DNA from 3 places in the Nitratireductor sp. GCM10026969 genome. Region 3 is predicted to be linked to each of the others. Evidence: predicted binding sites of a transcription regulator. Region 3 holds the regulator's gene; each other region holds the start of a gene.
What was found. Region 3 encodes LexA, which represses DNA repair genes until DNA is damaged. Its sites were predicted from a motif close to TGTTCNNNNTGTGTTCNG; they were not measured.

Region 1 (9,748 bases), on a different contig from region 3:
GTGATAGAACGCTCGGTGGCCGGTTCCGTGCACCAGGCGGAGATGCCCTTTGCCGATCCGGATGCGCGGCTCGGCGGAATTTCCGGCAGCGGTATGGCGGCCGCGGGCATCGGCGAGATTGCCTTCCGCGCGAAACGGAAGATCGCCGCCGTCACGCCCGACGAGGACCGCGTCAATCGCGCCGAGAAACGGGGCCGCCTGGTCGATGCGGTGCCGATGGCGCCGCCGAAGCTGTTCAACGCCGGTTCCATCTTCGAGCAGAAGGGTGCGCTTTTGGCGCCGCGGCGGGCGAGCGACGTGCACATGGCCTTCGCCAAACCCGAGATCAAGGGCAAGGAGGTGCAGATCGCCTCCGCCTTCTACCTGAAGCACGACCGGCAGGCCGGGTCCGATCTGCCGCCGGCGATCGCCAGCCTGATCAACAACGACAAGGCCGATGTGCTGGCCACCGCCTATGCGCCGGCCGAACCGGACTATGCCGAGGCCTCGCCCTTCGCCAGCATCCTGCGAGACAAGGACGGTGGTCGCTTCATCCCGCCCGTTTCGCCCGGTGACCACGCTTGGGCGCGCCAGCCGCTGCCGCCCTCGGCCTTCTCCAAGCAGGAGCAGCGGTGCCTGGCTGCGGGAATCTATTTCGAGGCGCGCGGCGAGCCGGTGAAGGGACAGGCCGCGGTCGGCCAGGTCATCCTGAACCGGGTGCGCAATCCGGCCTATCCGAACTCCGTCTGCGGCGTCGTCTATCAGAACAAGAAATGGCGCAACCGCTGCCAGTTCTCCTTCGCCTGCGACGGCATTCGCGACCGCGTGAAAAGCCCCGCGCATTATCGCATGGCCGAGGAGGTCGGGATGGCGGTGACGGCCGGCAAGATCTGGCTGGAAGAGGTCGGCTCTTCCACCCACTACCATGCCACTTATGTGAACCCGCGCTGGGCTTCGACCATGGAGCGCACCAAGCGGATCGGCCGGCATGTCTTCTACCGGACCTATGGCGGCGGGTGGAAGTGAAGCGCCGTCTTCACGCCGGGTGGCGTGAAAAGACGGCGATTCCGTCCCGGCTGGCGAACAGGCTGTGAATGACGCTTTGTCGCACCCATGTAACATACTGATTTTAAACTGAAAAGTAAGTCAATCCTGGTGCCGCTGCGTGGCTTGACTGGCGCGGGACCGGTCTCTATGTTGCGCCCGACTTTGAAGCGACGAAGCTGACCGGTAACCCGGCATGGAGGGTACGGTGGCCGATCGGGACAAGCCGGGCGATCTGGATGGACGCCGGCGTACCCTGGAAGCGGCGCTGGCGGCCAGAAAGCCGGCGGAACCGGAAAGCGACGAGCGCGCGAAGACAGGCGGTGCGGGCGGTTTTGCGAATGCGCTGAGGCTTTCCAGCGAGTTCATCGCCGGCATTGTGGTCGGGGCGGCCCTCGGCTGGTTCATCGATGAGATGGCCGGAACGTCGCCTTGGGGATTGATCATCTTCCTGCTCCTCGGTTTCGGGGCGGGCATAGTCAATGTCCTGCGCTCGGCGGGGCAGGTCGCTGACTTTGGCGCGACGCCGCCGAAGAAGGGCGATGATGAGGACGGCAAGGACTAACATGCGGCTTCCGCCGCGGCGTGACAGGTGAGGGAACCTCAGTGGCCACAGACCCGATTCATCAGTTCCAGATCTCCAAATGGATTCCGATTGAAGTCGGCGGACTCGATTTCTCCTTCACGAACGCCTCGGCCTTCATGGTCGCAACCGTGGCGGCCGCGGGTGCGTTTTTGTACCTGACCACGTCGAGCCGCGGGCTTGTTCCCGGCCGGCTGCAGTCGGTCTCCGAGATGACCTATGAGTTCATCGCCTCGATGCTGCGTGATGCGGCCGGCAGCCAGGGGATGCGCTTCTTCCCATTCGTCTTCTCGCTGTTCATGTTCGTGCTGGTGGCCAACCTGTTCGGCATGTTCCCCTATTTCTTCACCGTCACCAGCCACATCATCGTCACCTTCGCGCTGGCGCTTTTGGTGATCGGAACGGTCCTCGTCTACGGCTTCTGGAAGCACGGCCTGGGTTTCCTGAAACTGTTCGTTCCTGAAGGCGTGCCGGCTGTGCTGGTGCCGCTCGTGGTCGCGATCGAAGTGGTTTCCTTCCTTTCGCGTCCGGTCAGCCTGTCCGTGCGTCTTTTCGCCAATATGCTGGCCGGGCACATCACGCTGAAAGTCTTCGCTGGCTTCGTCACCTCGCTCGGCGCGCTTGGCGTCGCCGGGGCCGCGGGCGCGGTGCTGCCGCTCGCCATGACCGTGGCGCTGACCGGCCTCGAATTCCTCGTGGCCTTTCTGCAGGCCTATGTCTTCGCGGTGCTCACCTGCATGTATCTCAACGATGCCCTGCATCCGAGCCACTAGGAAAACAGATCGGCGGGTTCCCGCCTGAACCGGATAATCCGAATTTAAATCCACAAGGAGTTGCAAGATGGAAGTAGAAGCAGCACAGGCAATCGGCGCGGGCATCGCCTGTCTCGGCATGGGCGGCGCCGGCATTGGCCTCGGCCATATCTTCGGTAATTACCTGGCGGGCGCCCTGCGCAACCCCTCTGCCGCCGACGGTCAGTTCGGCCGCCTCATCTTCGGCTTCGCCGTGACCGAGGCGCTGGGCATCTTCTCGCTGCTGGTGGCGCTGCTTCTGCTCTTCACCTAAGCGCGCATCGAACGTGCTTTCGGCCGGCCGTTCCGTGCGGCCGGCTCTTCGGTATCCAAGGGGACAGCCATGTTTGTGGCACCGGCATTCGCACAGGCGGCAGAGGACGCCGCCACCGAAACCCACACAGAGACCGGCGTAGCGGAGAATGGCGGCCACGGAGGCAGCTTTCCCCCGTTCGACGCCTCGACCTATCCTTCGCAGCTCTTGTGGCTCGCGATCACCTTCGGCCTCTTCTATCTGTTCCTGAAGCGGGTGGCGCTGCCGCGCATTGCCAGCATTCTGGAGGTGCGGCGCGATCGCATTGCCCAGGATCTCGACCAGGCGGCGCGCATGAAGGAAGAGGCCGACGCCGCGATTGCCGCCTACGAGCAGGAGCTCGCCGAGGCGCGCAAGAAGGCCGGTGGCATCGCCCAGGAAGCACGTGACAACGCCAAGGCGGAAGCCGAGGCCGAGCGCCGCCGCGTCGAGGAATCGCTCGAGAAGAAGCTCGCCGAGGCCGAAGGCCGCATTTCGGAGATCAAGCAGACCGCGCTCGAGGATGTCGGCATCATCGCCGAGGAGACGGCGGGCACCATTGTCGGTGAACTGGTCGGCGGTACGGTGGACAAGAAGACCCTGGTGGCCGCCGTCAAGGCCGCCCGGCAGTAGGAGAGGGCTATGGACGCGACATTCTGGGCACTGGTCGCCCTCATCATTTTTCTCGCCGTTCTTGTCTATTACAAGGTGCCGGGAATGATGAACCAGACGCTCGACAAACGGGCCGAGCGCATCCGCAACGAGCTGGAGGAGGCGCGCGAGCTGCGCGAAGAGGCGCAGCAGCTTCTGGCCGAGTACCAGCGCAAGCGCCGCGAGGCCGAGCAGGAGGCTGAGGAGCTCGTCGCCGCCGCCAAGCGCGAGGCGAAGATCATCGTTGCCGAGGCGAAATCGAAGACCGAGGAATACGTCACCCGCCGCACCGCGCTTGCCGAGCAGAAGATTGCCCAGGCGGAGCGTGACGCCGTCAACGAAGTGCGCGCGCGTGCCGTCGACGTGGCCATCGCGGCGGCTGGAAGCATTCTCGCCGAGAAGGTCGACGGTGAGGTGAGCGGCACGCTTTTCGAAAATTCGCTCAAGGAAGTGAAGTCGAAGCTGAACTGACTTCCCTCGGAGCGCGAACATTCAGCTGCCGCCGGCTTGCCGGCGGCTTTTTTTTGAGCAATTCCAGGAAAAGTGGACGCCGGTGGAATTGCGTGGAATTAACGGTTCGATCAGTTCACCGTTTTCGTGAAACGGCGAACGGATCCAGCCTGGCCCAAGACTTCCATCCGTTCCGGCTTGCGCTGCGCAGTGTCTTTATCAGCGGCCCGGGGGCGAATAGGCGATATCGAGCATCTCGCAAAGCTCTTTGAGGCATCCTTCGAAGATCGGCTCCACGTTGCTGAAGGCGAAGCCGATCTGGTTCAGCACCTCCATGCACAGGAGGCCGTAAAGCCGCATCCAGCAGGTGAGAAAAACGTAGGCAGCTTCGGGCGGTAGCCGGCCGCCGATTCGCTCCGAATAGACCTGAAGCTGCTCGGCGATCGCCGGGTCCATGTCGTCCAGGCTGGGAATTGGAAAGCGCTGCGCTTCCCAGATGACCACGACCTGCTCCAGGAACACCTGCCCGAAGGCGTAGCCGGAGTGGCTCGAGGAGGGGTCGCAGTGCGGCATGGAAGGGGCGGGCACGGGGCTGGCGAAAAGAATCCGGAATTCCGCCGGATGCGCGACGGCCCAGCCGCGCAGGGCACGGCAGATGGACAACAGCCGCTCGGCCGGCGTATCGAAGTCGGGCTGATCTCCGGCGGCGCGCATGGTCTCGATCAGCTCGCGGAAAAGGTCGGCTTTCAGCCCCTCCATCAACTCGGCCTGGCTCGCATAGTAGCGGTAAAGCGCGGGCCCCGTCATGCCCATGGCGCGGGCGACGGCGTTCATCGTCACTGCGGCACTCCCCTCGGCCACGAGGAGCGCGCGTGCGCTTGCGCAAATTTCGCTGAGGGTCGCTTCGCGAAGCCGTTCCCGGCGGCTTTTCTGATATGCGGAGGGCATCTGCTCGTTGTCCGTGACCGTTGACAGGAAAGTGCCAATAACATTAGTTAGAGTATCTAACGGAAAGTGTTCATGCAAGCAGTGCACCACACGGCGAGCGCATGACGGCGCCGGGCTGACCGGCAACACAGTGGGAGCGATCATGATTGTGCTGATCCTGGGGCTTTTCCTATTCCTCGGAACCCATTCGGTGCGCATGGTCGCACCCGGTCTGCGCGAGCGAGTCATGGCGCATGGCGGCGAGCGGGCATGGATGCTGCCATACACCGTCATCTCGATTCTGGGCTTGGTGCTGATCGTGTGGGGCTATGGCCTTGCCCGGCAGGAACCAATCGTCCTCTATGCACCGCCCATGGGGCTGCGGCATCTGGCGCTGCTGCTGATGCTGCCGGTCTTTCCGCTTGTCGCCGCCGCCTACGCGCCGGGACACATCAGGGCGGCGCTCGGGCATCCGATGCTGATCGCGACGATCCTGTGGGGAGGCGCGCATCTCATTGCCAACGGTACGCTGGCGGATCTGTTTCTGTTTGGCGGACTGGCCGGATGGGCGGCCGTCGATTGGGTTTCCTCTGTTCGCCATCCGCGCAAGCCCGCTGCGGCGCGCAGGCCCTCGATCCGCGCCGATGTGGTGGCCGTGCTCGCCGGATTGGCCGTCTACGGCCTTTTCCTTGCCGGACTGCATCGGATGCTCTTCGGCGTCTCGCCGGTGTGAGGCTTAACCCGCTTTCTCATGCTCACCGCACGGCGATCTTGGGGCCGGTCCAACCAGGTGCAGGGCGAGGGATATGGGAATGCGGGTTAGAGCAATTCCAGGAAAAGTGGAAGCCGGTTTTCCATCCGGAATTGTGTGGAATCAAATGGTTATTTCAGTTCACCGTTTCCGTGAAACGGTGAACTGAACTAGGCTTCGGCCGGCTTGAAGGGCGAAAAGCTCATCCGGTGAAGCCGGATCATCGGCCCGTGCTCGGCAATGGCCGAGCGGTGCTTTTCCGTGGCGTAGCCGACATGGCTGTCGAAGCCGTAATGCGGTGCGCAACCGCCGGTGCGCACCATCATCCGGTCACGCACCACCTTGGCGACGATCGAGGCGGCGGCGATCGACTGGGAACGCTGATCACCCTTGACGACGGCCCGGCAGGGGCAGGGCAGGCCCGGCGGTATGTCGCGACCGTCGGCGAGCGCATAAGCCGGCCGCACGCACAGGCCTTCCAGGGCCCGCCGCATCGCCTCCAGGCTCGCCCGAAGAATGTTCGACCCGTCTATGGTGGAGGCGCAGATGGAGGAGACCGAGACGGCGAGCGCGGCCTCGAAGATGTCCAGGAAAAGGCTGTCGCGTGCTTCCCGCGCCAGCCGCTTGGAATCGTCGAGACCGTCCGGGATGCGCTCGGGATCGAGCACCACCGCGGCCGCGACGACCGGTCCCGCCAAGGGGCCGCGGCCCACCTCGTCCAAACCCGCCACCGGTGCGTGCCCTTCGCGCATGATGCCGCGCTCCAGCACGAAATCGGGCCGCACCGGGAGATCGAAAAGAAGCGGAGAATCGGAATGCGAAGGAGCCATTGCGGCGATGCTCGCATCGCTTCCGATTCTCCGCAAGCCTTTCCCGGGGAGGGGGCAGAGAAATCCGGGGAAGGCGCCGTCGGGACGGGGGAGGGCCCACGACGGAAAGGATGTGCAGGCGCGGACGCGCGCCCGCCAGGAATGTCAAAGCAGCACGAGTTGCTCGCCCGACCCGTTCACCGGCTTGAACAGGTCCGTGCGCAGCTTGCGCCGCTCGGCGTTGAGGCCGATGCGCTTGGCGGCGATTTCGAAACGGCGGCCGATCTGCCAGGCATAGGGGCCGGTTCCCTTCATGCGCTTACCCCATTCCGAATCGTAATCTTTGCCACCCCGCATCGAGCGTACGAGCGACATGACGTGCCGATAGCGGTCGGGGTAATGGCGCAGGAGCCAGTCCTTGAAGATCGGGCTCACCTCCAGCGGCAGGCGCAGGATGATGTAACCTGCCTCGCGTGCGCCGGCGGCATGCGCCGATTCCAGGATGCGCTCGATCTCGCTGTCGTTGAGGCCGGGGATGACCGGTCCGATCATCACGGAAACGGGAATGCCGGCCTCGCTGAGCGCACGCACCGCCTCCAGCCGCCGCGGCGGCGTCGCCGCCCGCGGCTCCATCGTACGGGCAAGCTTGCGGTCGAGCGTGGTGATCGAAAGCGCCACCTTGGCCAGCCCCTTCTCCGCCATCCGCGATAGGATATCGATGTCGCGTGTGACCAGCGCCGATTTCGTCACGATGCCGACGGGATGCCCGTGCGCTTCCAGCACCTCGAGGATCTCGCGCATGATCCGCCACTTCTTCTCGATTGGCTGATAGGGATCTGTGTTGGTGCCGATGGCGATGGTGCGCGGCTCGTAACCGCGCTTGGAAAGCTCCCTTTCCAGAAGGCGCGGCGCATCCGGTTTGGCGAACAGGCGCGATTCGAAATCGAGACCCGGGGACAAGCCCATATAGGCGTGGGTTGGCCGTGCGAAGCAATAGACGCAGCCATGTTCGCAGCCGCGATAGGGATTAATGGAACGGTCGAAGGAGATGTCGGGCGACGAATTGCGCGTGATGATGGCGCGCGGCTTTTCCACCTGTACTTCCGTCTTGAAGGGCGGCAGGTCCTCGATCGTCTCCCACCCGTCATCGAAGACGTGCCGGGTGATCGGCTCGTAGCGTCCGGTGGGGTTGATCCCGGCGGCCCGGCCGCGCCGGCGATCATCGCCAATCCGCAGGCCGGCCTCTTCGATCACCGCATTGGCGGCTGCCGCCCCGGCACCGCGTGAAGCGACAAGGTCTGCCCGTGCAATCTGGTCCATGGGTCCCATGCCTTTCGCGTTCCGTACAATCGCGTTCGTTGGATGAATCTATTCCTATCCAGCGATATGGAACAAAGCAAGAACTTTTTGGCGGACCTGTGAATATTTTCCGCTTTTCACCCCTTGGCGCGGCGCAGGTGCTCGTCGAGGCGCGGCATGATTTCCACGAAGTTGCAGGGCATGTGTCGATAGTCGAACTGGTCCTTCAGGACGTGGTCCCAGGCGTCGCGGCACGCGCCCGGCGAGCCCGGCAGCACGAAGACGAAGGTCTGGCCGACGAGCCCTGCGGTGGCGCGCGACTGGATGGTCGAGGTCCCGATCTTCTCGAACGACACGCGATGGAAGACATGGGAAAAGCCGTCCATGCGCTTGTCGAAAAGCGGCTCCAACGCTTCCGGCGTGACGTCGCGCCCGGTAAAGCCCGTGCCGCCCGTCGTGATCACCGCGTCTATGGCGCCGTCGGCACACCAGGCCCGGACGACCTCGCGGATGCGTTCGGCCTCGTCGGGCGCGATCGCCCGGTCGGCGAGGTGGTGGCCGGCCTTCTCGATGCGCTCGGCGAGGGTGCGGCCGGATTTGTCGTCTTCCAGCGCACGGCTGTCGGACACGGTGAGCACGGCAAAGCGCACCGGAATGAACTGGCGGTCGTTCTCAGCCATCCTGAACCGGCTCCGAAGTTGGCATGATGCTCGTCGCTTGAAGGAACCATGCGGGGCGGCGGCTGGCAATGGCCTTTGCGGCCGCGCGCGCGTCTTCATCCGTCGCGAAGATGCCGAAGCAGGTCGCGCCCGAGCCGGACATGCGCGCCAGAAGCGCGCCGGTTTCTCGCAAGGTCTCCAGAACCGAGGCGATTTCCGGCACGAGGCCGATCGCCGCCGGTTCCAGATCGTTGCGCGTAGTCTCCAGCCAGTCGACCGTTGCGGCGATATCGCCCCCCCGAAAAGGCGGAAGCGGCGAATTCGACCGCTTCACCAATGCCGCGAAGACGGCGGGCGTGGCAAGGGGGATGCCCGGATTGACGAGCAGGGCCGGCAACGAGGGCAGGCCGGCCACCGGCTCCAGCGTCTCGCCGATACCGCGCGCGACCAGCGGCCGGGCGACAAGGCACATGGGCACGTCGGCGCCGAGACGCAGGGCGATCTGTGCCAGTTTCTCCCCGGTCGTGTCGATCCGCCAATATTGCTTGAGCAGACCGATCGCCGCAGCCGCGTCGCTGGATCCGCCGCCGATTCCCGATGCAACGGGGAGGTTCTTCTCCAGCGTGAGCTTTACCGGTCGCGCCGCGGTCGCACCGAAGGCGCCGCGCAGCATATCGCGCGCGGCCAGCACCAGGTTGGTGCCGTCGCCCGGCACCTCCGCGCCATAGCGGCCGGTCACGACGAAGGCGTCGTGATCGGAGGTTTCCGCTTTCAGCAGATCGCCGTGCCGCGTGAAGGCGACGAGGGTTTCCAGAAGATGATAGCCGTCGGCGCGCCGGCCCGTCACGTGGAGCGCCAGGTTGATCTTCGCCGGCGCCGCGCGCTCCAGGCCACCCGCCATGGAGAGGGGCTCAGTCCTTGGCCAGGCGATACTCGCCGGTCTCGGGATCCTTGACGAGTGTGCCCATGCTGCCGGTGCGCGCCTCCTGTCGCACGCGCTCCATCCGTGCGCTGACACGCTCGGCCTCGCGTACGAAAGCCCGGTAGCCGAAATAGGCGACGACGGCGATAAGGCTGAAGAAGATCAGTTGCGGCATGCTGCTTGTCTCCTAGCACTATCCCGAAGATAGTTCGTTTCGCCGGCCGCGCAATCCTTCAAAGACCATAGCGCCGCCACAGAGCCTGTTCCTCGGCAGCCTGCAGAAGCCCGGCCGTCGCCGCCGCGGCGATTTCGGCCTGCCCCTCCGTGCCGAACAGGCTCACCCGGCGGCCGAAAAGGCCGCGCGGCTGGCTTACCAGCTTGAGCCTGGTCTTTTCGCCATACCGGCTCTTCAGATAGGAACGCATGTCGCCGAGCGCGTCGACCAGGCCGAGCGCGTGCCCGCGCTCACCCGACCAGAACAGCCCCGTGAACAGATCGTCGTTCTCGACGAGCCTCCCGCCTCTCCGCTCCTTCACGAGTCCGACGAAGATTTCGTGCAACTCGTCCTGGATGGACTTCAGGTGCTTCACA
Region 2 (9,748 bases), on a different contig from region 3:
TATAGCCCTCGCCCACATAGGTCAGCAGGCAGAGCAGGTGATGGGCTCTGAGCCGGACGGTCACGCCGCCTGCTGCGTCTTGCCGGCCTGAAGCGCCTTGAGGGTCGCCGCGCCAAGCGCGGATTTCAGGACGGCACCGAGAAGGAACGGCGTCACGCCGTGGACGATCGCCTGCTCGACGCCAATGATGGTTGCCAGCCATGCCGCGCCGAGTGCCAGGCAAAGACCGTGGGCGAGCAGCATGGACACGAAGGCAAAGCCGACCCTGCGCCCGTTCCAGCCACGCTCGGCAAGCCATCCCGTCAGCACGGCCATCACGGGAAAGGCGAAGAGATAACCGGCCGTGGGACCGGCGAAATGGTGCAGCCCTGCGTGGCCGCCGGCGAGCACCGGTAGTCCGGAAGCGCCCTCGGCGAGCCACGCCAGCACGGTGATGCCGCCCAGCCGCCAGCCAAAGAGCGCGCCGACGAGAGCGACGGCGAAGGTCTGCATGGTCATCGGCACGGGGACCATCGGCACCTCGACATAGGAGGCGATGGTGAGAAGCACCGATCCCAGGACGACCGCCGCGACCTGCCAGCCCAGCGAGCGGTTCGGCAGGTCGAGCGGGCTGAAGGCGAGTCTCGGGGCGGTTTTCGACGCGTTCGACATGGAGCGACCTTTCGATTCGAACTAAGCTGCGGACAGCGTGCTGTTATGCCTTCGGGCGGACGCTTCCGCAATGGCCGCAGGCAGGTGCCGCCGTGGCGGCTTTGTCGGGAGAATCTTGGCCGCCGCATTGCACCCGGCGGAATCGTGCAATAAATAGGGGATCACAGCTTGCGAATGCCGGGCCTTGAACCCGGCAACGAAAGGACGGACGATGAGCGGTATCAACGAATTCATCGACAGCGAGGTGCGCGGCAACGACGTCGTGGTGTTCATGAAGGGCACGCCCGGGTTTCCGCAGTGCGGCTTTTCCGGACAGGTCGTGCAAATCCTGGATTACCTCGGGGTCGACTACAAGGGCGTCAACGTGCTCACCTCGGACGAATTGCGCCAGGGCATCAAGGAATACTCCAACTGGCCCACCATTCCACAGCTCTATGTAAAGGGCGAGTTCGTCGGCGGTTGCGACATCATCCGCGAGATGTTCCAGGCGGGCGAACTGCAGACGGTCCTCTCGGAAAAGGGTGTAGGCGTGCGCGGCGCCGCCTGACGCCGTTGCGCCCGGTGCCGCACGGCAGGGCGCCTCCATACCGGCGATACGGCATCGCCGCCTGAGACGTGTTCCGCGCCGGCTTTCAAGCCGGCGCGTTTATTTGTGCCGTGCCGATTCCTCGGCGCGCGATACTTTTTCGAAATTGCGATGCCCGTCCGCCGGGCACGTCACGGGGAATGGAAATGGACCACTCGGCTTTACGCGAAGAGCCCGTACGATCACGTCTTTCCATCGGCAAGGTCGAGTTCATCGCGCTGGCGGCAGCACTCATGGCACTCAACGCCATGGCAATCGACATCATGCTCCCCGCCCTGCAGCAGATCGGCGCCGCACTCGGCGTGTCCAACGAGAATCACCGTCAGTTCGTCATCACGGCCTATCTGGTCGGCTTCGGCGGCGCACAGCTCTTCTACGGCCCGATCTCGGATCGTTTCGGCCGGCGCGGTCCGCTTCTGTTCGGGCTGGTCGTCTATGTGAGCGCCGCCCTGGCATCAGCCTTCGCACCCAGTTTCGCGGCGCTGCTTGCCTTACGTTTCCTCCAGGGCATCGGCTCGGCCGCCACGCGCGTCATCGCCGTCTCGGCCATACGCGACGTGTTCGAGGGGCGGCAGATGGCGGAGGTCATGTCCATGGTGATGATGGTCTTCATGGTGGTCCCCGTGATGGCGCCCAGCCTCGGCCAGGGGGCGATGCTTCTGGGCAATTGGTCCCTGATCTTTCTCATGATGGCGACGCTGGCGCTCTTGATCACGCTGTGGGCCATGCTCCGGCTGCCCGAGACCATGGCGCCGGAGGACAGGCGCTCGCTCTCGCTCGCTTCGGTGACCGAAGGTTTCCGGCTGGTCGTCACCAGCCGCATCGCCCTTGGCTACGCATTCGCCACGACCGCAATCTTCGGAGCTCTCTTCGGCTTCATCAACTCCGCACAGCAGATCTATGTCGACATCTATGGCATGGGTGACCTGTTCCCCCTGCTCTTCGCCATCGGCGCGGGATTGATGGCACTTTCCTCCTTCACCAATTCGCGCCTCGTCGGCCGCTTCGGCATGCGGCGGCTTTCGCACGGGGCACTGGTCGGCTTTCTCCTGGTCAACGGTGTCTGGCTCGTGCTCTCCCTTCTCGGCCCGATCCCCTTCCCCGTATTCTTCCTGCTGTTCTCGCTGTCGATGTTCCAGTTCGGCTGGATCGGCCCCAACTTCAACGCCATCGCCATGGAGCCGCTGGGCCGGGTCGCGGGGACGGCCGCGGCCGTGCTGGGCTTCCTCACCACGCTCGGCGGCGGGATCATCGGTGCGCTGATCGGCCAGGCCTTCAACGACACGCTGACACCCCTTGCCGGCGGCTATTTCGCCGTCTCATTCGCCGCGATCGTTCTGGTGCTCATCGCCGAGCGCGGTCGGCTCTTCCGAACGGTCAATCCCGCGCTCTGACAGGCGCCGGGCAAGCGTACTTGCAAAGGGAGGGAACATGACGGTCTCCAGCGAACCGACCGAGGGCGCCGCAGGCAGCACGCAGGCGATCCTCGTCATGTGCGCGGGCGTTCTCTGTCTCGTGCTCAACGACTCGCTTGCCAAATGGCTGATGGACCATTACGCGCCGCTGCAGATCATCTTCCTGCGCAATCTGATCGCTCTTCCCCTCGTGACAATCATGGTCGTCAGCGTCGCCGGGCGCGCGGCGCTGCCCACCCGGCACCCGGGGCTGCATCTCATGCGTGGTGCATTTTCCGTCTTCGCGGCATTGTGCTTCTTTCTGAGCATTCGCGCCCTGCCGCTTGCCGAGGCGACCTCGCTGATCTTTGCCGCGCCCCTCTTCATCACCGCGCTTTCCGTGCCGCTCCTTCGCGAGCATGTCGGCCTGCGCCGCTGGACGGCCGTGATCGTCGGCTTCATCGGCGTCCTGATCATCGTGCGTCCCGGCGCGGCTACTTTCCAGACGGCTTCGCTGCTCGTGCTCTGCGCGGCGATGCTTTACGCGCTGATGATGATCAGCGCGCGCTGGATAGCCCGCGACGAGAGCGTGTGGACAACCATGTTCTACATCGTTCTCTTTCCCATGCTGATCAGCGGCGGCCTGTCGTGGACCGAGTGGCAGACGCCGTCGCTCGCTCATCTGCCCTTTTTCGTCGCCATAGCCATTGTCGGCAGCGCCGGCATCGTGCTGATCACACAGGCGTTCCGCCTGGCGCCGGCGGCAATCGTCGCGCCGTTCGACTACACGGCACTTTTGTGGGCGTCACTGATCGGCTGGCTCGTGTGGAGCGAGGTTCCCGACGGCTGGACCTACGCCGGCGCAGCGGTGATCATCGCCAGCGGCATCTACATCGTCTTTCGCGAGACGCGCCGGCCGGGTACGCCTGTGCGCCCAGAGCGTGTTTCCGCCCGCAGCGAATAACCTGGAGATCAAGCACCACCGGGTTTCACCGCGGCGAAGTCGAACAGCGCGCGGTCGAGCAGATGCGAGGGACGTGCGTTGGCGAGTGCACGGATCATGGTATCCTTGCGGCCCGGCATGCGGTTTTCGATGTCGGCCAGCATGGCCTTCATCGCGTTGCGCTGCAGCCCGTCCTGACTGCCGCACAAATCGCATGGGATGATCGGAAAACGCATGGCCGCGGCGAATTTCGCCAGATCCGCCTCGGCGCAGAAACTCAGCGGCCGCAGCACGACGATATCCCCCTCGTCGTTGACGAGCTTGGGCGGCATCGCCGCCAGGCGGCCGCCATGGAAAAGGTTCATGAAGAAAGTTTCGAGGATGTCCTCGCGGTGATGGCCGAGCACCAGGGCCGAACACCCCTCCTCGCGAGCGATCCGGTAGAGGTGGCCGCGGCGCAGCCGTGAGCAGAGCGAGCAATAGGTGCGGTTTTCGCCGATCTTCTCCGTCACCACCGAATAGGTGTCCTGATATTCGATGCGATGGGCGACGCCGATCCGCGCCAGGTAGTCGGGCAGCACATGCTTGGGAAAATTGGGCTGGCCCTGGTCGAGATTGCAGGCCAGCAGATCGACCGGCAGAAGGCCGCGCCACTTGAGGTCCAGCAAAACAGTAAGCAGGCCGTAGGAATCCTTGCCGCCCGACAGCGCCACCAGCCAGCGCTCGCCCGGCGTGACCATCGAGAAATCCTCGATCGCCTGGCGTGTGAGGCGCAGAAGGCGCTTGCGCAGCTTGTTGAACTCGACCGACGAGGGAGCATCCGAAAAGAGCGGATGGCTCGCCGCTGCTGCCGCCGTTTCGAGCTCGGGCTCCTGGCGGATCGTCATCATGCCTGCCCCTCCATGGAGCAAATTGCGTGAACAAAGCCAGACTGTTTCACCGTTTCCGCGAAACGGTGAAATGATCCATAATCCCCAACAATTTCTAACGCTGCCGGCGAAAAAGAAAAAGGCCGCACGCGGCGGCCTTTCCTGGCAACGGTATTCTTACCCGGTCAGCGTGAATAGTACTCGATGACCAGGCTCGGCTCCATCTGCACCGCGTAAGGCACATCGGAGAGCGCCGGGACGCGAACATACTTCGCGACCATCTTGTTGTGGTCGGCCTCAACATACTCCGGCACATCGCGCTCGGCGAGCTGGATCGCCTCGAGCACGGTGGTGAGCTGCTTCGACTTCTCACGCACCTCGATCACGTCGCCCGGCTTGCAGCGGTAGGACGGGATGTTCACCCGCCGACCGTTGACGTTGACATGGCCGTGATTGATGAACTGGCGTGCGGCGAAGATCGTCGGGACGAACTTGGCACGGTAGACGACGGCGTCGAGCCGCGATTCGAGCAGGCCGATCAGGTTCTCCGTCGTCTCGCCCTTGCGGCGGTTCGCCTCCTCATAGATGCGGCGGAACTGCTTCTCGGAGATGTCGCCGTAATGACCCTTCAGCTTCTGCTTGGCCCTCAGCTGCTGACCGAAGTCGGACAGCTTGCCCTTGCGGCGCTGACCGTGCTGGCCGGGACCGTATTCACGGCGGTTGACGGGGGATTTCGGCCGGCCCCAGATATTCTCGCCAAGACGGCGGTCGAGCTTGTATTTCGCGGATTGGCGTTTGCTCATCGCATTCCCTTTCAAACAAAGACACCCGGAACCGCATGTTCCAGGTGAAGGAAACGCGCCCTCCTCTGGCCTCCGTTTTCGAGACCTGACAGGAAAGCCGCCCACGCATGGCAGCATTTCCACGGGACACGTCAAAAAGCGCGACAGCAACCCGCCATCGCGCTTGGCGGCTCAATTAAGCGAGGAAAACGGCAAAGTCAACGTGTTTAAGCCATCTGCGGGGCGATCCGGCCCTGCGGCTTCGCCTTCTCCGGCCGGACTTGCGCAGAATTGCGCGCCTGCGGGACGTCAGCCCCGCCGGTCGCCCGCCACATAGCATGCCAAGTCAGGCGCTCCACCCGTCAAAACGGGATCTCGTCGTCCAGGTCACGCGAGTAGTCGCCACCGCCGCCGCCGGTGTTTTCGGCCGGGCCCGACTGGCCAAAATCGGAGCCGCGCCCGCCGCTGTAACCGACCTGTCCCTCGCCACCGCCCTGGCCGCGTGAATCCAGCATCTGCAGCTCGCCGCGGAACTTCTGCAGGACGACCTCGGTCGTATAGCGGTCCTGGCCGGACTGATCGGTCCATTTGCGGGTCTGGAGCTGCCCCTCGATGTAGACCTTCATACCCTTTTTCAGATACTGCTCCGCCACCTTGGCCAGGTTGTCATTGAAGATCACGACGTTGTGCCACTCGGTGCGCTCGCGCCGCTCGCCGGTGTTCCGGTCACGCCAGGTCTCGGAGGTGGCGATCCGCATGTTGACCACCGGATCGCCGGAATTGAGCCGCCGGATTTCCGGATCGGCGCCCAGATTGCCGACCAGGATGACCTTGTTAACACTGCCCGCCATCACATCACTCCACATAATCGAAACTGCAAGCGCCGCACCCGGCACCGCGCTGTACGGCGATGCGGCCCGACCGCCCACCCGTCAAGCCGCTGCGACCTTAGCCGATACCCGGCCACGATGCGCGCGCCCAAGGGACGAGACAAACCGCCGTCCACAGCTCATTTGCAGTCCGTCACCTTATAAGTTCCTGCTTTGTTCCGTAACATATCCGCGCAATCCCCACAAGCGCATTCCTTACCTTGCACGCCGAGAAAGATGGCGAACGCGCGAGCGCGGGACGACTTGCAGCCGAGGAAAACATCACCGGTTCCGCTCGCGGGTCCGAACACCGTCCTCCAGCGCATCGTGCGTTCCGAAAACCGATCTAGGCTTTCAGGCCCCGGTCCGCTAGCGCACGATGAAGACCGAAACGGTCGTGTGCGCGGCGAGATAGCCGGCGTTCGAAGAGAACACACGGTCCCAGAAGGTCGGCACGTGCGACGCCATCACCACGAGGTCGGCGCCGTGATCCTTGATCACCTTGCCCAGCACGTCATCCAGATCGCGCACGGGATCATGGCTTTCAGCAACCTTCGTCTCGACCGACAGCCCGTGCTTCGCGCCCTGCTCGGCGGCGAAGCGCTCCAGCTTCTGAGCGAACTCGGCCTCGGAATGGGCCACACCGCTCGGCAGCGCCGTCGTCACGCCGACATAGCAGATGGAGGCGCCATAGTGTTTCGCAAGATCGGAGGAAACATCCAGAGCCCTTTGAAGCTTGTCCGCGTGCGCCAGATCGACCGGAACCAGAATTTTCTTGTACATCGCCGCGATCCTCCTTGAACTCTTCATTGCAACGGACTTCACCGGCGAAAGCCATTACGGCCCGACACGGGAAGCAATCACGCGCGTAACGCTGAAATCATTGAGATAGGGCAAAATTCATCGGTTTCACCTTGCCACCGACAATCTGGGCGCTCGCTTCCAGCTTGCAGCGCCGCGCCTTCCGTTCACGTGTGGAAAGGCGCTGAACCGGTGAATTGACTTGGAACGGAAAAGCCCCGTCGCTGCCTGGTTCTCGAGCGCACGGGGCTATTATATTTTTGCCGGAAGGCATCGCCGGCAACTTTCAGGGCGGTGCGAGACACGTCCTGCACTTATCCAGTCAATTGTGTGTGGCAGCCGCGTGGCGCTGGCCATCTCAGCCTTCGAGGCCGGGGCTTCTCCCGCCCGGCCGTTGCCCCGCTGGGCCGTGCTTACCGGCGTCAGGACCGACGCGGCTGTGGCTCCGCGCTATCGGCGGAGCCGCTGGAACAGTCGGGTGGAGTCATTGCCTCCCTCCTCGTCCATTGCTTGTATCGCGCCGATCGGGCACTGCGTTCAAGACCATGTCGTCATGAACCGTCGACCAGCGGATATGGTCAATGTGCGCCTGCATGCGCTCCCCGTCAAGACGTGCCTCCGCTTCCCTTCAAAGCCGAGCGCGAGCGTGGGCATGCGAAGCGCTAGCAGGAGGATGTCAGGAGACCGTTCGTTCTTTGTTCTTTCCACTTGCCCTGTAGGGCAAAAAGCTGGAAAAGAGGTGCAGGCCTCCGGCACTGGATGGGCGCGGAATGCGGTGGCGCCATCGACATGTGCTGCGCATTTCCTACATGAGCCCTGGCCGGCACCAGCTGGCCACACCGAACCGATTGAGACAAGGCAGCGACGGGGCATGCCCGAAAACAAGCTGATTTCCATTCGCGGCGCGCGCGAGCACAATCTGAAGAACGTCGATCTGGACTTGCCGCGCGAGCGCCTGATCGTCATGACCGGGCTGTCGGGCTCGGGCAAATCGTCGCTCGCCTTCGACACGATCTATGCCGAGGGGCAGCGGCGTTATGTCGAAAGCCTGTCGGCCTATGCCCGGCAGTTCCTGGAGATGATGCAGAAGCCGGACGTCGACGAGATCGACGGGCTGTCGCCGGCGATCTCCATCGAGCAGAAGACGACATCGAAGAACCCGCGCTCGACCGTCGGCACGGTCACCGAGATCTACGACTACATGCGCCTTTTGTTCGCGCGCGTGGGCGTGCCCTATTCACCGGCAACGGGGCTTCCCATCGAAAGCCAGACGGTAAGCCAGATGGTCGACCGGGTGCTGACGCTCGAGGAAGGCACGCGGCTTTATATCCTCGCCCCCATCGTGCGCGGGCGGAAGGGCGAGTACCGCAAGGAACTCGCCGAGCTCCAGAAGAAGGGCTTTCAGCGCGTCAAGGTCGACGGCCAATTCTACGAGATCGCCGACGCACCGGCCCTCGACAAGAAATACAAGCACGATATCGACGTAGTGGTGGACCGCGTGGTGGTCCGACCGGACCTCGCCACGCGCCTGGCCGACTCGCTCGAGACCTGCCTCAAACTGTCGGACGGCCTTGCCGTGGCCGAGTTCGCGGACCGGCCGCTGCCTGAGGAAGAAACGGCGGAAGGCGGCGCGGCGAACAAATCAAAGAACGAAACGCACGAGCGGCTGCTCTTTTCGGAAAAGTTCGCCTGCCCCGTTTCCGGCTTCACCATTCCCGAGATCGAGCCACGTCTGTTCTCCTTCAACAATCCCGCCGGCGCGTGCCCCACCTGCGACGGGCTCGGCAGCCAGCGCGCCATCGATCCGGAACTGGTGGTTCCGAACGAGAACGCGGTGCTGCGTGAAGGCGCCATTCAGCCTTGGGCCAAGTCAACCTCTCCCTATTACCTGCAGACGCTGGAAGCGCTTGGCAAGGAATTCGGTTTCAAGGTCGGAAAGCGCTGGAAGGACCTGCCGGACGAAGCCAGGCAGGCTATCCTATACGGCACGGGCGAGCGCAAGATCGCCTTCGACTATGACGACGGCCTGCGCAGCTACCGCACGACGAAGCCCTTCGAAGGCGTGGTCAACAATCTCGAACGGCGCTGGCGAGAGACCGAGTCGGCGTGGATGCGCGAGGAGATCGAGCGCTACATGTCCGCCTATCCGTGCCCGGCCTGCGGCGGCCATCGGCTTCGGCCCGAAGCGCTGGCGGTCAAGATCGACCGCCTGCATATCGGCGAAGTGACAGAGATGTCGATCCGCAAGGCGGGCGCGTGGTTCAAGGCCCTGCCGGAACGCCTCAGCGACAAGCAGAACGAGATCGCCGCACGCATTCTCAAGGAGATTCGCGAGCGGCTCGATTTCCTCAATGAGGTCGGCCTCGAATATCTCACCCTGTCGCGCAATTCCGGCTCGCTCTCGGGCGGCGAGAGCCAGCGCATCCGGCTTGCCTCGCAGATCGGCTCGGGGCTGACGGGCGTGCTCTACGTGCTCGACGAACCCTCGATCGGGCTGCACCAGCGCGATAACGACCGGCTGCTCGCCACGCTGCGCCACCTGCGCGACCTCGGCAACACGGTGATCGTCGTCGAGCACGACGAGGACGCGATCCTGACAGCCGATTATGTGGTGGACATCGGCCCGGCCGCTGGCGTTCATGGCGGGCGCATCGTTGCCGAGGGCCGGCCTGGCGACATCATGGCGAGCCCCGCCTCCATCACCGGCAAATATCTCACCGGCGAACTTGCCATACCCATTCCGGAGCAGCGACGCGATATCCCGAAGAAGCGGCGCATCCGGGTGGTGGGCGCACGCGGCAACAATCTGAAGAACGTCACTGCCGACGTCCCGCTCGGCACCTTCACCTGCGT
Region 3 (9,748 bases):
CCCTGGCGGAGATCGCCGCGCGCGCCCGCGATGCCGGTCCGGCGCGCGGCTTCACCGCCGCGCTGAAGGCCAAGCATGCCGAAAGCCGCCTCGCGCTCATCGCGGAGATCAAGAAGGCGAGCCCCTCCAAGGGGCTCATCCGCACCGATTTCGACCCGCAAGAATTGGCCCGCGCCTATGAGCGCGGTGGTGCCGCGTGCCTGTCGGTGCTGACGGATCGGCCTTCCTTTCAGGGTGCGCCGGAATTCCTCACCAATGCACGAGAGGCCGCCGGCCTTCCCGCGTTGCGCAAGGACTTCATGTTCGAGCCATATCAGGTCTATGAAGCCCGGGCCTGGGGGGCAGACGCGATCCTTGTCATCATGGCGAGCGTTTCGGACGACGAAGCAAAGGCGCTCGAGGAAACCGCGGGCGAGCTCGGCATGGATGTGCTCGTCGAAGTGCATGACGAGGCAGAGCTCGAACGCGCGCTTCAGCTTTCCTCGCCGCTCATCGGTATCAATAATCGCGACCTGAGGACGTTCGAGACGAGGCTTGAGACCTGCGAGAGACTGGCGCCGCAGGTGCCGTCCGGTCGCATCATCATCGGCGAGAGCGGGATCTTCACCCATGAGGATTGCCGCCGGCTGGCAAAGTCGGGTATCGAAAGCTTCCTCGTCGGTGAAAGCCTGATGCGCCAGGAGGATGTCGCGATGGCCACAAGCGCCCTGCTCGGACTCGGAGCGGATATGCAGGCGGCCGGTTGAAATGGCGGAAACGGAGAAGCACGACCTCACCCACCTCGCCACCGACGGGCGCGCCGAGATGGTTGATGTCGGCGCAAAGCAGGACACGCAACGCACGGCGGTGGCAGTGGGCGCGGTGACCATGGCCCCGGAGACGCTGCGCGCCATCCAGGAAGGAAACGCCAAGAAGGGCGACGTCATCGCGGTGGCGCGGCTTGCCGGCATCATGGCGGCTAAGAAGACTCACGACCTCATCCCGCTGTGCCATCCGCTGGCGCTGACCAAGATCGCCGTGGAGATTGCGCCGGACGAGGCGCTCCCCGGGCTGCGGGTCGAGGCGACGGCCGCGCTGACGGGCAAGACCGGCGTGGAGATGGAGGCGCTCACGGCCGTTTCCGTCGCCTGCCTGACCATCTACGACATGGCCAAGGCGCTGGACAAGAACATGGTCATCGGCGCCGTGCGGCTGAAGGAAAAGGCGGGCGGCAGATCGGGTGACTGGCGCATGGACGAGGCCGGCGATGGCACTGCTTCCGGTTGACGAGGCACTCGAACGCATTCTGGAGGGTGTAGAGCCGCTTGCAGCCGAGAAAGTACCGCTAAATTCAGCGGCCGGGCGTATTCTAGCCGCCCCCGTGGAAGCCCGGTGCACCCAGCCCCCCTTCGATGCCTCGGCCATGGACGGCTATGCCGTTCGCGCTACCGACGTGGCCACCGTTCCCGCGCAACTCACAGTGATCGGCGAATCGGCGGCGGGCCGGCGATTTTCCGGAACGGTCGGTCATGGCGAGGCGGTGCGCATCTTCACCGGCGCGCCGGTGCCGCCCGGCGCCGACACCATTCTCATCCAAGAAAACGCCCGCCTTGTCGCCGAGGGGCGGATCGAAGCGGTCGAAACGGTGGCGGAAGGCTGCCACATCCGGCGCGCGGGGCTCGATTTCTTCGACGGCGCGACCGTTCTGGACGTCGGCCGCTCGCTCGATCCGCCAGCCCTGTCGCTGGCGGCCGCAGCGGGGCATCCGGAACTTGCCGTGGTCGGCCGACCGCTTGTCGCGATCATCGCGACAGGCGACGAACTCGTGCCGCCGGGAACCACTCCCGGACCCGACCAGATCGTCGCCTCGAACAGTTTCGGCATCGCTGCCCTGGCCGGTCAGGACGGGGCCGACATTCTCAACCTCGGCATCGTGCCCGACGACCGCGCGATGATTGCCGATGCGCTTTCCCGGGCGCTTTCGGCCGATGCGGACCTCATCGTGACGCTCGGCGGGGTCTCCGTGGGTGCGCACGACCTCGTGCGCGAGGTGCTGACGGCACAAGGTCTGGAACTCGCCTTCTGGAGGATCGCCATGCGGCCCGGCAAGCCGCTGATATTCGGCCGCCTGCAGGGAAGCCGCGTCCTGGGCCTGCCCGGCAATCCCGTCTCCAGCCTCGTCTGCGCGCATCTCTTCCTGCGCCCGCTCATCGCCGCCCTTTCCGGCCGCTCCTTCGCACCGGATCTGCGTGCGGCCGAGTTGGCCGCGCCGATGAAGGCAAACGATGAGCGCCGCGATTATGTGCGCGCGCGCGCCGAGAACGGTCCGCGCGGGCTCGTTGCCACGCCTTTCACGGTTCAGGATTCCTCCATGCTGACCACGCTTGCCGACGCCAACGCGCTCATTCTGCGTGAGCCCGGCGCCTGCGCGAGCGAGGCGGGTGAGCCCTGCCAGGTTCTGATGCTGCGTTAACCGGAAGGTAACGCTGATTTTTCACTCTTGCGGAACACAACTGGAACGTCTACCTTATGTTCTGGTTTTGTTTATGTTGATTCCCGGGGTGGAACCGATGCTAACGCGCAAACAGCACGAGCTGCTGCTTTTCATTCACAACCGTCTCAAGGAGACGGGCATCCCTCCTTCCTTCGACGAGATGAAGGAGGCGCTGGACCTTGCCTCGAAGTCGGGCATTCATCGGCTGATCACCGCCCTGGAGGAGCGCGGTTTCATCCGCCGCCTCCCCAATCGCGCACGCGCGATGGAGGTCTTGCGCCTGCCCGAGTCGATCGCCCCGGGCCTCGGCGGACAGCGAACGTTCTCGCCCAGCGTCATCGAAGGTGGCCAGAGCCGCAACGCCCCGGCGCCCACCAAGCCGGCCGCCGACAATGACGAGGACGGCGTGAGCGTCGTTTCGGTTCCCGTCATGGGGCGCATCGCCGCCGGCGTCCCCATCGAGGCCATTCAGCATCAGACGCATTCGGTGGGAGTTCCGCCCGACATGCTGTCGGGCGGGGAACACTATGCACTGGAGGTCAAGGGCGATTCGATGATCGAGGCCGGCATCTTCGACGGCGATACGGTGATCATCCGGGAGACGCAGACGGCCAATCCGGGCGAGATCGTGGTGGCCCTCGTCGACGAGGAGGAAGCCACGCTCAAGCGCTTCCGCCGCAAGGGTGCGTCCATCGCGCTGGAAGCGGCCAATCCCGCCTACGAGACCCGCATTTTCGGTCCCGACCGGGTGAAGGTGCAGGGCCGGCTGGTCGGCCTCATCCGGCGCTATTGAGGCGGACGACCGTCTTCAGCGATGTGGGGGCAGCCCCCGGGCGGCCCGCGACCAGGCACGGTGAGCGTGCCATGGCCGCCATGGCTTGGTGATTGCGAAGGTTATCCGCGCTTTCCCGCTGCCTTCCGCGCTCGGATTTTCCTCGAAGAAGATCGCTGCACTGCCGTAATGCGCCAGATCGCGCTTGGTGACGAGGGTGGCGGCTGGTGCCGGGCCGCAAGGAACAGTCGTCACGGCATCATCGAGAACGACAAGGTCGGCGCCGGCACAGGCCGCACGGGCGGCCTTGGGGGTTGCGGCATGGGCTACCAGGGCATCGCTTTCGTGGCGGGCGAGGCACAGGTCTTCACTGCAATGAAACCTCGTCTTCTCCGCGTTTGGCGGCTGCGGCGCACCCGTCTCTACATTCGTCGGCTTCACGACGGTTCCAGCCGCCAGTGCCCGCGTCCAGTCGTCCATGGTGAAGCCGTTCGGGCGGGTGCGGTTCACGGCGAGCGAGGCGCTTTCTCCAGACAGACCGACGAGCGTTGCATCTTCCGTAACCACGACGTCCGGCAGTTGCCGCATGGCGAGAAAAACCACGCCGGCGGCGGCGAGCGGCAGCGCCAGCAGGCGCAGCCATGTGGTCGAGACCACCAGGACAAGCAGCGCACCGGTAAAGGAAAGCATGGCCGTGAGCGGGATGAGACCGACGGCGTCCACAGGCGAATGGGTCGAAAACCACTCGGCGATGGCCACCACGGCGGCGATCGCCTGTCCCATCGCTTTTAGGAATATCCCATCGAGCCCGAAGGGCATGGACAGTATCGCCAGCACCGCGGCGGGCATGGCGAAGACGGATACGATCGGCATCGCCGTCAGATTGGCTGGCAGTGCCAGCGGGGTCACGCGCTGGAAATGCCAGACGCCGTAGATCGCGGTGGCCGTACCGGCGATGAGCGAGGTAGCCGACAGGCCGACGAGGAAGACCAGGCCGTAGCGCGTCAGCCGCCAAGGGAGGCTTCCCTCCGGCGGCGGCCTGCGCGTGGCGCGCTGCTGGCGCCAGTGATTCCAGGCCGCGTAGCCGGCTACCAGAGCCGCCGTCGCGGCAAAGGACATCTGGAAACTGGGCCCGACGACCACGTGCGGCGACCACGCCACGATGACGAGCGCGGCGATCGCCACGTTGCGCATCGTGATGGCGGCGCGGTCGCAAATGAGGGCGGCCAGCATCACGGCGAGCATGACGTAGCTGCGCTGCGCCGCCACCGCCGCTCCGGATATGCACAGATAGAGCGTGCACATGACCAGGGCCGCCGCCGCGGCGTATTTCTTGACCGGTACGCGAGAGGAAAATCCGGGGAACAGAGCGGAGACGGCGCGCACCATAACCATAACGGTCGCCGCCACGAGCGCCATGTGCAGGCCCGAAATGGCCAGGATATGCGCCAGGCCGGCGCGGCGCAGCCATTCGTTGATCTCTTCGGGAATGCCGGCGCGGAACCCGGTGATGACCGCCACTGCGATTTCACCCTCCGGTCCACCGATCCGGCTGCGGATGCGTTCGGCAAGCGCGCCGCGCATCCGTTCCAGCCAGCGTGCCGGATAGCTCAAGAGCGGTGCCGGCGTATCCAGTGTGACACGCTCCGGCCCGGACATGAAAAAGCCGACTGCCCCCCGCCCGGCGAAGTAGCTCGTGAACGAGAAATCATAGGCCCCGGGCCGGACCGGCCCCGAAGGCGACATCAGCCGCACCAGGCCGTAGACGCCGTCTCCCGGGCGGAGATCCGCGGGCACATCACGCGCAGTCAGCCGCACACGGTCCGGCGGATAGGATAGATGCGGACGCTCCGTTTCCAGAATGTCGATGGTGAGCCTGATCCGGCCGTCGGCCCGCCGTTCCTGCTGGACAAGGCGCCCGGTAATACGCGTGGTGACGTCGGACCCCACCATCGGCGTCGATGCGCGCAGCGTCTCCAGCTTCGCGGCGCCAACACCGACGGTAAAGACGAGAACGGCCGCGAGCGGGGTCGACAGGAGAAGTTTGCGCCGTGACAGCCAGGTCAGCAGGGTCAAAAACGCAATCGTCAGCACAAGCGCCCCGGTCCCCGGCTCACGTGGCAGAGCGAAATAGACCGCAGCGCCGCCAGCCAGCAGCACGGGCAGGCACAGAAACCCTGCCCCGCGAGCGGCGTCTCTTGAGAACTCACGTAAAAGATAAAATGCAAGAAGCTGTTTTATCTGGACAAGAGATTGCTTAATCGAGGCAATGCGTGGCCGTGGGTCCAGCTCGGTACGTCGCTCGTCCACAAGCGGAAAAGTGCCGCCGGAAGACTCCGCCTCGGCCGGCCGGAAGTGCGCCCGCTCGCCTTGCGCCGTCTCCGCGCTTTCGCCCCCCATGCCCGGCCCCTTCCACAGGCGCTTGCACCCCAGACTGCCTATGCTACATGACGGGCGAAAGATTTTCACCCCGCTTGCACGGCACTGGCGCCCGCGCAAAAGCCCTCCGGAAGAAAAATGTCGAAACCCGTCATCACCCGTTTTGCGCCCTCGCCCACCGGCTTCCTGCATATCGGCGGTGCGCGCACGGCCCTTTTCAACTGGCTCTATGCCCGGCACACGGGCGGCAAGATGCTGCTGCGCATCGAAGACACCGACCGCCAGCGCTCGACGCCGGAAGCGACGGAGGCGATCCTCGACGGGCTGAGGTGGCTCGGGCTTGAATGGGAGGGAGAGCCCGTCTCCCAGTACGCCCGTGCCGACCGGCATCGGGCGGTGGCGGAGGAGCTCGTCGCCAGGGGCGAAGCCTATCATTGCTACGCCTCGCGCGAGGAGGTCGTGGCGATGCGGGAGAAAGCGCGTGCCGAAGGCCGGCCGCCGCGCTACGACGGCACGTGGCGCGATCGGGATCCCGGCGAGGCGCCGGCCGGGATCAAGCCCGTCATCCGCATCAAGGCACCGCGCGAGGGCGAAACCGTCATAAATGACCGTGTGCAGGGCGAGGTCCGTTTCCCCAACAAGGACCTCGATGATTTCATCATCCTGCGTTCCGACGGTTCCCCCACCTATATGCATGCGGTCGTGGTGGACGATCATGACATGGGCGTCACCCACATCATCCGCGGCGACGACCACCTGACCAACGCCGCGCGCCAAAGCCTGATCTACCGTGCCATGGGGTGGGAGGTGCCTGTCATGGCGCATGTGCCGCTGATCCACGGGCCCGACGGGGCGAAGCTTTCCAAGCGGCACGGCGCCCTGGGTGTCGAGGCCTATCGCGCGATGGGCTATCTGCCCGCAGCGCTGCGCAACTATCTGGCCCGGCTCGGCTGGAGCCACGGCGATGACGAGGTGATGTCCAGCGAAGAGATGATCGAATGGTTCGAGATCGAGGACATCAACCGCGGTGCGGCCCGCTTCGATTTCCAGAAGCTGGAGGCACTAAACGGCATCCATATGCGGCAGATGGATGATGACGCGTTGCTCGACATTTTCATCGACGCCCTGCCCCATCTGGAAGGCGGCGAAATACTGCGCGCCCGGCTCGACGATGCACGCAAGGCGCAGCTGCGCGACGCCATGCCCGGACTCAAGGAACGGGCAAAGACATTGGTGGAACTGGCTGATGGCGCCGGGTTTCTTTTTGCCGAGCGGCCCCTGGCGCCGGACGAGAAAGCCGCCGCCCTGCTTGACGACGATGCCCGCAATATGCTCGCCGACCTGGCCGACCGGTTCGCAGCGGTGCCGGACTGGTCGGCACCGGCGCTTGAAACGGTCGTACGCGATTTCGCGCAGGAGACGGGGCGCAAACTCGGAAAAGTGGCGCAGCCACTGCGTGCTGCGCTGACGGGCCGTACCACCTCGCCGGGAATTTTCGATGTGCTGGCGGTTCTCGGGCGCGAGGAGGCCCTGGGACGCATCCGCGACCAGGCCGGCGGCTGACGGCATAAGAACGTATGTTGCAGCGCAACACCCATCCCTGTCAAGCTTGGCACGGGTGGGCAAATGCGCTAGCTACATGCCACGCTTGTGGCGAAATAACCACTCCGGGTGGGCAACTTCCCGCACCCCGAATTTCATGAACAGAGAGGTGACCGCGATGACCAACTCGACTGCGAAACTGGAATTTGGCGGTGACAACCGGGAATACGAAATCCACAAGGGCACCGTGGGACCGGACGTGATCGATATCGGTTCCCTCTACAAGGATACCGGGATGTTCACCTACGATCCCGGCTTCACCTCCACGGCCAGCTGCGAGTCCAAGATCACCTATATCGACGGTGATGAAGGCGTGCTGCTGCATCGCGGCTATCCCATCGACCAGTTGGCAGAGCAAGGCGACTTTCTCGAGGTCTGCTACCTGCTTCTTTACGGCGAGCTGCCGACCAGGACGCAGAAGGAGGATTTCGACTACCGCGTGACGCGGCATACCATGCTGCACGAGCAGATGTCGCGCTTCTTCACCGGCTTTCGCCGCGACGCCCACCCGATGGCCGTCATGTGCGGAATGGTCGGGGCGCTGTCCGCCTTCTACCACGATTCCACGGATATCTCCGATCCGCGGCAGCGCATGATCGCCTCCATCCGCATGATCGCGAAGATGCCGACGATCGCGGCCATGGCTTACAAATACCATATCGGCCAGCCCTTCGTTTATCCGCGCAACGAGCTTTCCTACGCGGCCAACTTCCTGCACATGTGCTTTGCGGTGCCGTGCGAAGACTACAAGGTCAATCCTGTTTTGGCGCGCGCCATGGAGCGCATCTTCATCCTGCATGCCGACCACGAGCAGAACGCCTCGACCTCCACGGTGCGGCTTGCCGGCTCCTCCGGAGCCAACCCCTTCGCCTGCATCGCCGCCGGCATCGCCTGTCTCTGGGGTCCGGCCCACGGCGGCGCGAACGAGGCCGCGCTCAACATGCTGTCGGAAATCGGCAGCGTGGACCGCATCCCCGAATATATCGAGCGCGCCAAGGACAAGGACGACCCGTTCCGCCTGATGGGCTTCGGACACCGGGTCTACAAAAACTACGATCCGCGTGCCAAGATCATGCAGAAGACCTGTCACGAGGTGCTGCAGGAACTCGGTATCAAGGACGACGCTCAGCTCGACATCGCCATCGAGCTGGAACGCATCGCGCTCACGGACGACTACTTCATCGAAAAGAAGCTCTACCCGAACATCGACTTCTATTCCGGCATCACGCTGAAGGCCTTGGGCTTCCCCACCACCATGTTCACGGTGCTCTTCGCACTTGCCCGCACGGTCGGCTGGATCGCCCAGTGGAAGGAGATGATCGAGGACCCGAACCAGAAGATCGGCCGTCCCCGCCAGCTCTACACGGGGGCCACCCAGCGCGATTACGTGCCGATGGAGCGGCGCTAAGCAAACGTCGACGGTTTCAGGCGGGGCCCTATGGGGTCCCGTCGTGCTTTCCAAGGACCGCTTTCGATCCGATAAGCCTGCCTTGAAGGCCTGCGCGAATGTATCCGGGGGATTTGAAAGCTCCGCGCTTTCCGGTCACGTATGTGGTCTTTTCCGCAGCAGGAGATCCCCTACTGAGGCCGACGGGCCAAAGTCTCTTCACGTCCCAGCAAAGGCAGCAGATCGGCCAGTTCCGGTCCGGACTCGCGTCCGGTCAGCGCGATGCGCAGCGGCTTGAAGAGGGCCTTGCCCTTGCGCCCGGTTTCGGCCTTCACCCGGTCGGTCCATTGGCGCCAGGTCTCCCGATCCCATGGCTCGGGTGGCAGGAGATCGAGCGCGGATTGCACGAAGACCTGATCGTCCGCGGAAAGCGCCGGGGTCGTCCCGGGCCCCTCCCTCACGATCCGCCACCATTCGGCGGCGTCCCCGACCGTCTCGAGATTGCCACGCACGACATCCCAGAACGGCTCGGCCAGCGGTCCGTCGATGCCCAGCTCGCGCAGTCGCGGCGCGGCCTCCTCGAACGGCATGGAATGGACGAGCGCGCTGCTTAAGGCCCGGAGTTCGGCGGGATCGAACTTTGCCGCCGATTTCGAGCTCGCGGCGGGATCGAAGCGGAGCGTCAGTTCCTTCATGTCGCGGCAGGCCGTCACCGCCCCGGCTGCGCCGATGAGCACGGCGAGCGATGCCACCGCCATCGGCTCGATGCCTTCTTCCCTGAGGCCGGCGATGGACAGCGAGCCGGTACGCTTGGAGAGCCCCTCGCCCGTCGCCGTGGTCAGCAGATTGTGGTGGCCGAAGGCCGGCGCCTCGGCGCCGAGCGCCTGAAAGAGGGCGATCTGCGCGCCGGTGTTGGTGACGTGATCGTCGCCGCGGATGACGTGGCTGACGGCAAGCTCGATGTCATCCACGACGGAGGGCAGCGTGTAGAGAAAGGTACCGTCTTCGCGGATGAGGACCGGGTCGGACATGGAAGCGAGGTCCACCGTCTGCGGCCCGCGCACGATATCGTCCCAATGGACCTCCGTGCGCCGGGGCGATAGCGGATCGTCGTCGAAATTCGGCAGGAGGAAGC

Region 1: ACFP9U_RS19960 (PA0069 family radical SAM protein) is a predicted target of LexA. The motif match lies at 7,665-7,682, and genes of this name have one in related genera.
Region 2: uvrA (excinuclease ABC subunit UvrA) is a predicted target of LexA. The motif match lies at 7,581-7,598, and genes of this name have one in related genera.

The regions. Positions count from the first base shown of each region.
Region 1 is NZ_JBHSUM010000137.1:1,183-10,930, reverse strand. It holds gene ACFP9U_RS20005 (cell wall hydrolase) at 1-1,005, shown strand, start outside; gene ACFP9U_RS20000 (AtpZ/AtpI family protein) at 1,220-1,588, shown strand; gene ACFP9U_RS19995 (F0F1 ATP synthase subunit A) at 1,630-2,379, shown strand; gene ACFP9U_RS19990 (F0F1 ATP synthase subunit C) at 2,447-2,671, shown strand; gene ACFP9U_RS19985 (F0F1 ATP synthase subunit B) at 2,741-3,322, shown strand; gene ACFP9U_RS19980 (F0F1 ATP synthase subunit B) at 3,332-3,811, shown strand; gene ACFP9U_RS19975 (TetR/AcrR family transcriptional regulator) at 4,010-4,738, opposite strand; gene ACFP9U_RS19970 (NnrU family protein) at 4,881-5,450, shown strand; gene ACFP9U_RS19965 (ribonuclease HII) at 5,639-6,298, opposite strand; gene ACFP9U_RS19960 (PA0069 family radical SAM protein) at 6,443-7,597, opposite strand; gene moaB (molybdenum cofactor biosynthesis protein B) at 7,714-8,256, opposite strand; gene ACFP9U_RS19950 (4-(cytidine 5'-diphospho)-2-C-methyl-D-erythritol kinase) at 8,249-9,136, opposite strand; gene ACFP9U_RS19945 (hypothetical protein) at 9,147-9,332, opposite strand; gene ACFP9U_RS19940 (S49 family peptidase) at 9,391-9,748, opposite strand, start outside.
Region 2 is NZ_JBHSUM010000018.1:31,544-41,291, forward strand. It holds gene ACFP9U_RS06810 (DUF1284 domain-containing protein) at 1-64, opposite strand, end outside; gene ACFP9U_RS06815 (biotin transporter BioY) at 61-651, opposite strand; gene grxD (Grx4 family monothiol glutaredoxin) at 863-1,198, shown strand; gene ACFP9U_RS06825 (multidrug effflux MFS transporter) at 1,384-2,631, shown strand; gene ACFP9U_RS06830 (DMT family transporter) at 2,669-3,595, shown strand; gene ttcA (tRNA 2-thiocytidine(32) synthetase TtcA) at 3,604-4,461, opposite strand; gene rpsD (30S ribosomal protein S4) at 4,629-5,246, opposite strand; gene ACFP9U_RS06845 (single-stranded DNA-binding protein) at 5,588-6,076, opposite strand; gene ACFP9U_RS06850 (universal stress protein) at 6,464-6,877, opposite strand; gene uvrA (excinuclease ABC subunit UvrA) at 7,767-9,748, shown strand, end outside.
Region 3 is NZ_JBHSUM010000020.1:24,134-33,881, reverse strand. It holds gene trpC (indole-3-glycerol phosphate synthase TrpC) at 1-746, shown strand, start outside; gene moaC (cyclic pyranopterin monophosphate synthase MoaC) at 748-1,266, shown strand; gene glp (gephyrin-like molybdotransferase Glp) at 1,247-2,452, shown strand; gene lexA (transcriptional repressor LexA) at 2,550-3,266, shown strand; gene ACFP9U_RS07215 (ComEC/Rec2 family competence protein) at 3,282-5,645, opposite strand; gene gltX (glutamate--tRNA ligase) at 5,763-7,187, shown strand; gene gltA (citrate synthase) at 7,345-8,634, shown strand; gene ACFP9U_RS07200 (glutamate--tRNA ligase) at 8,805-9,748, opposite strand, start outside.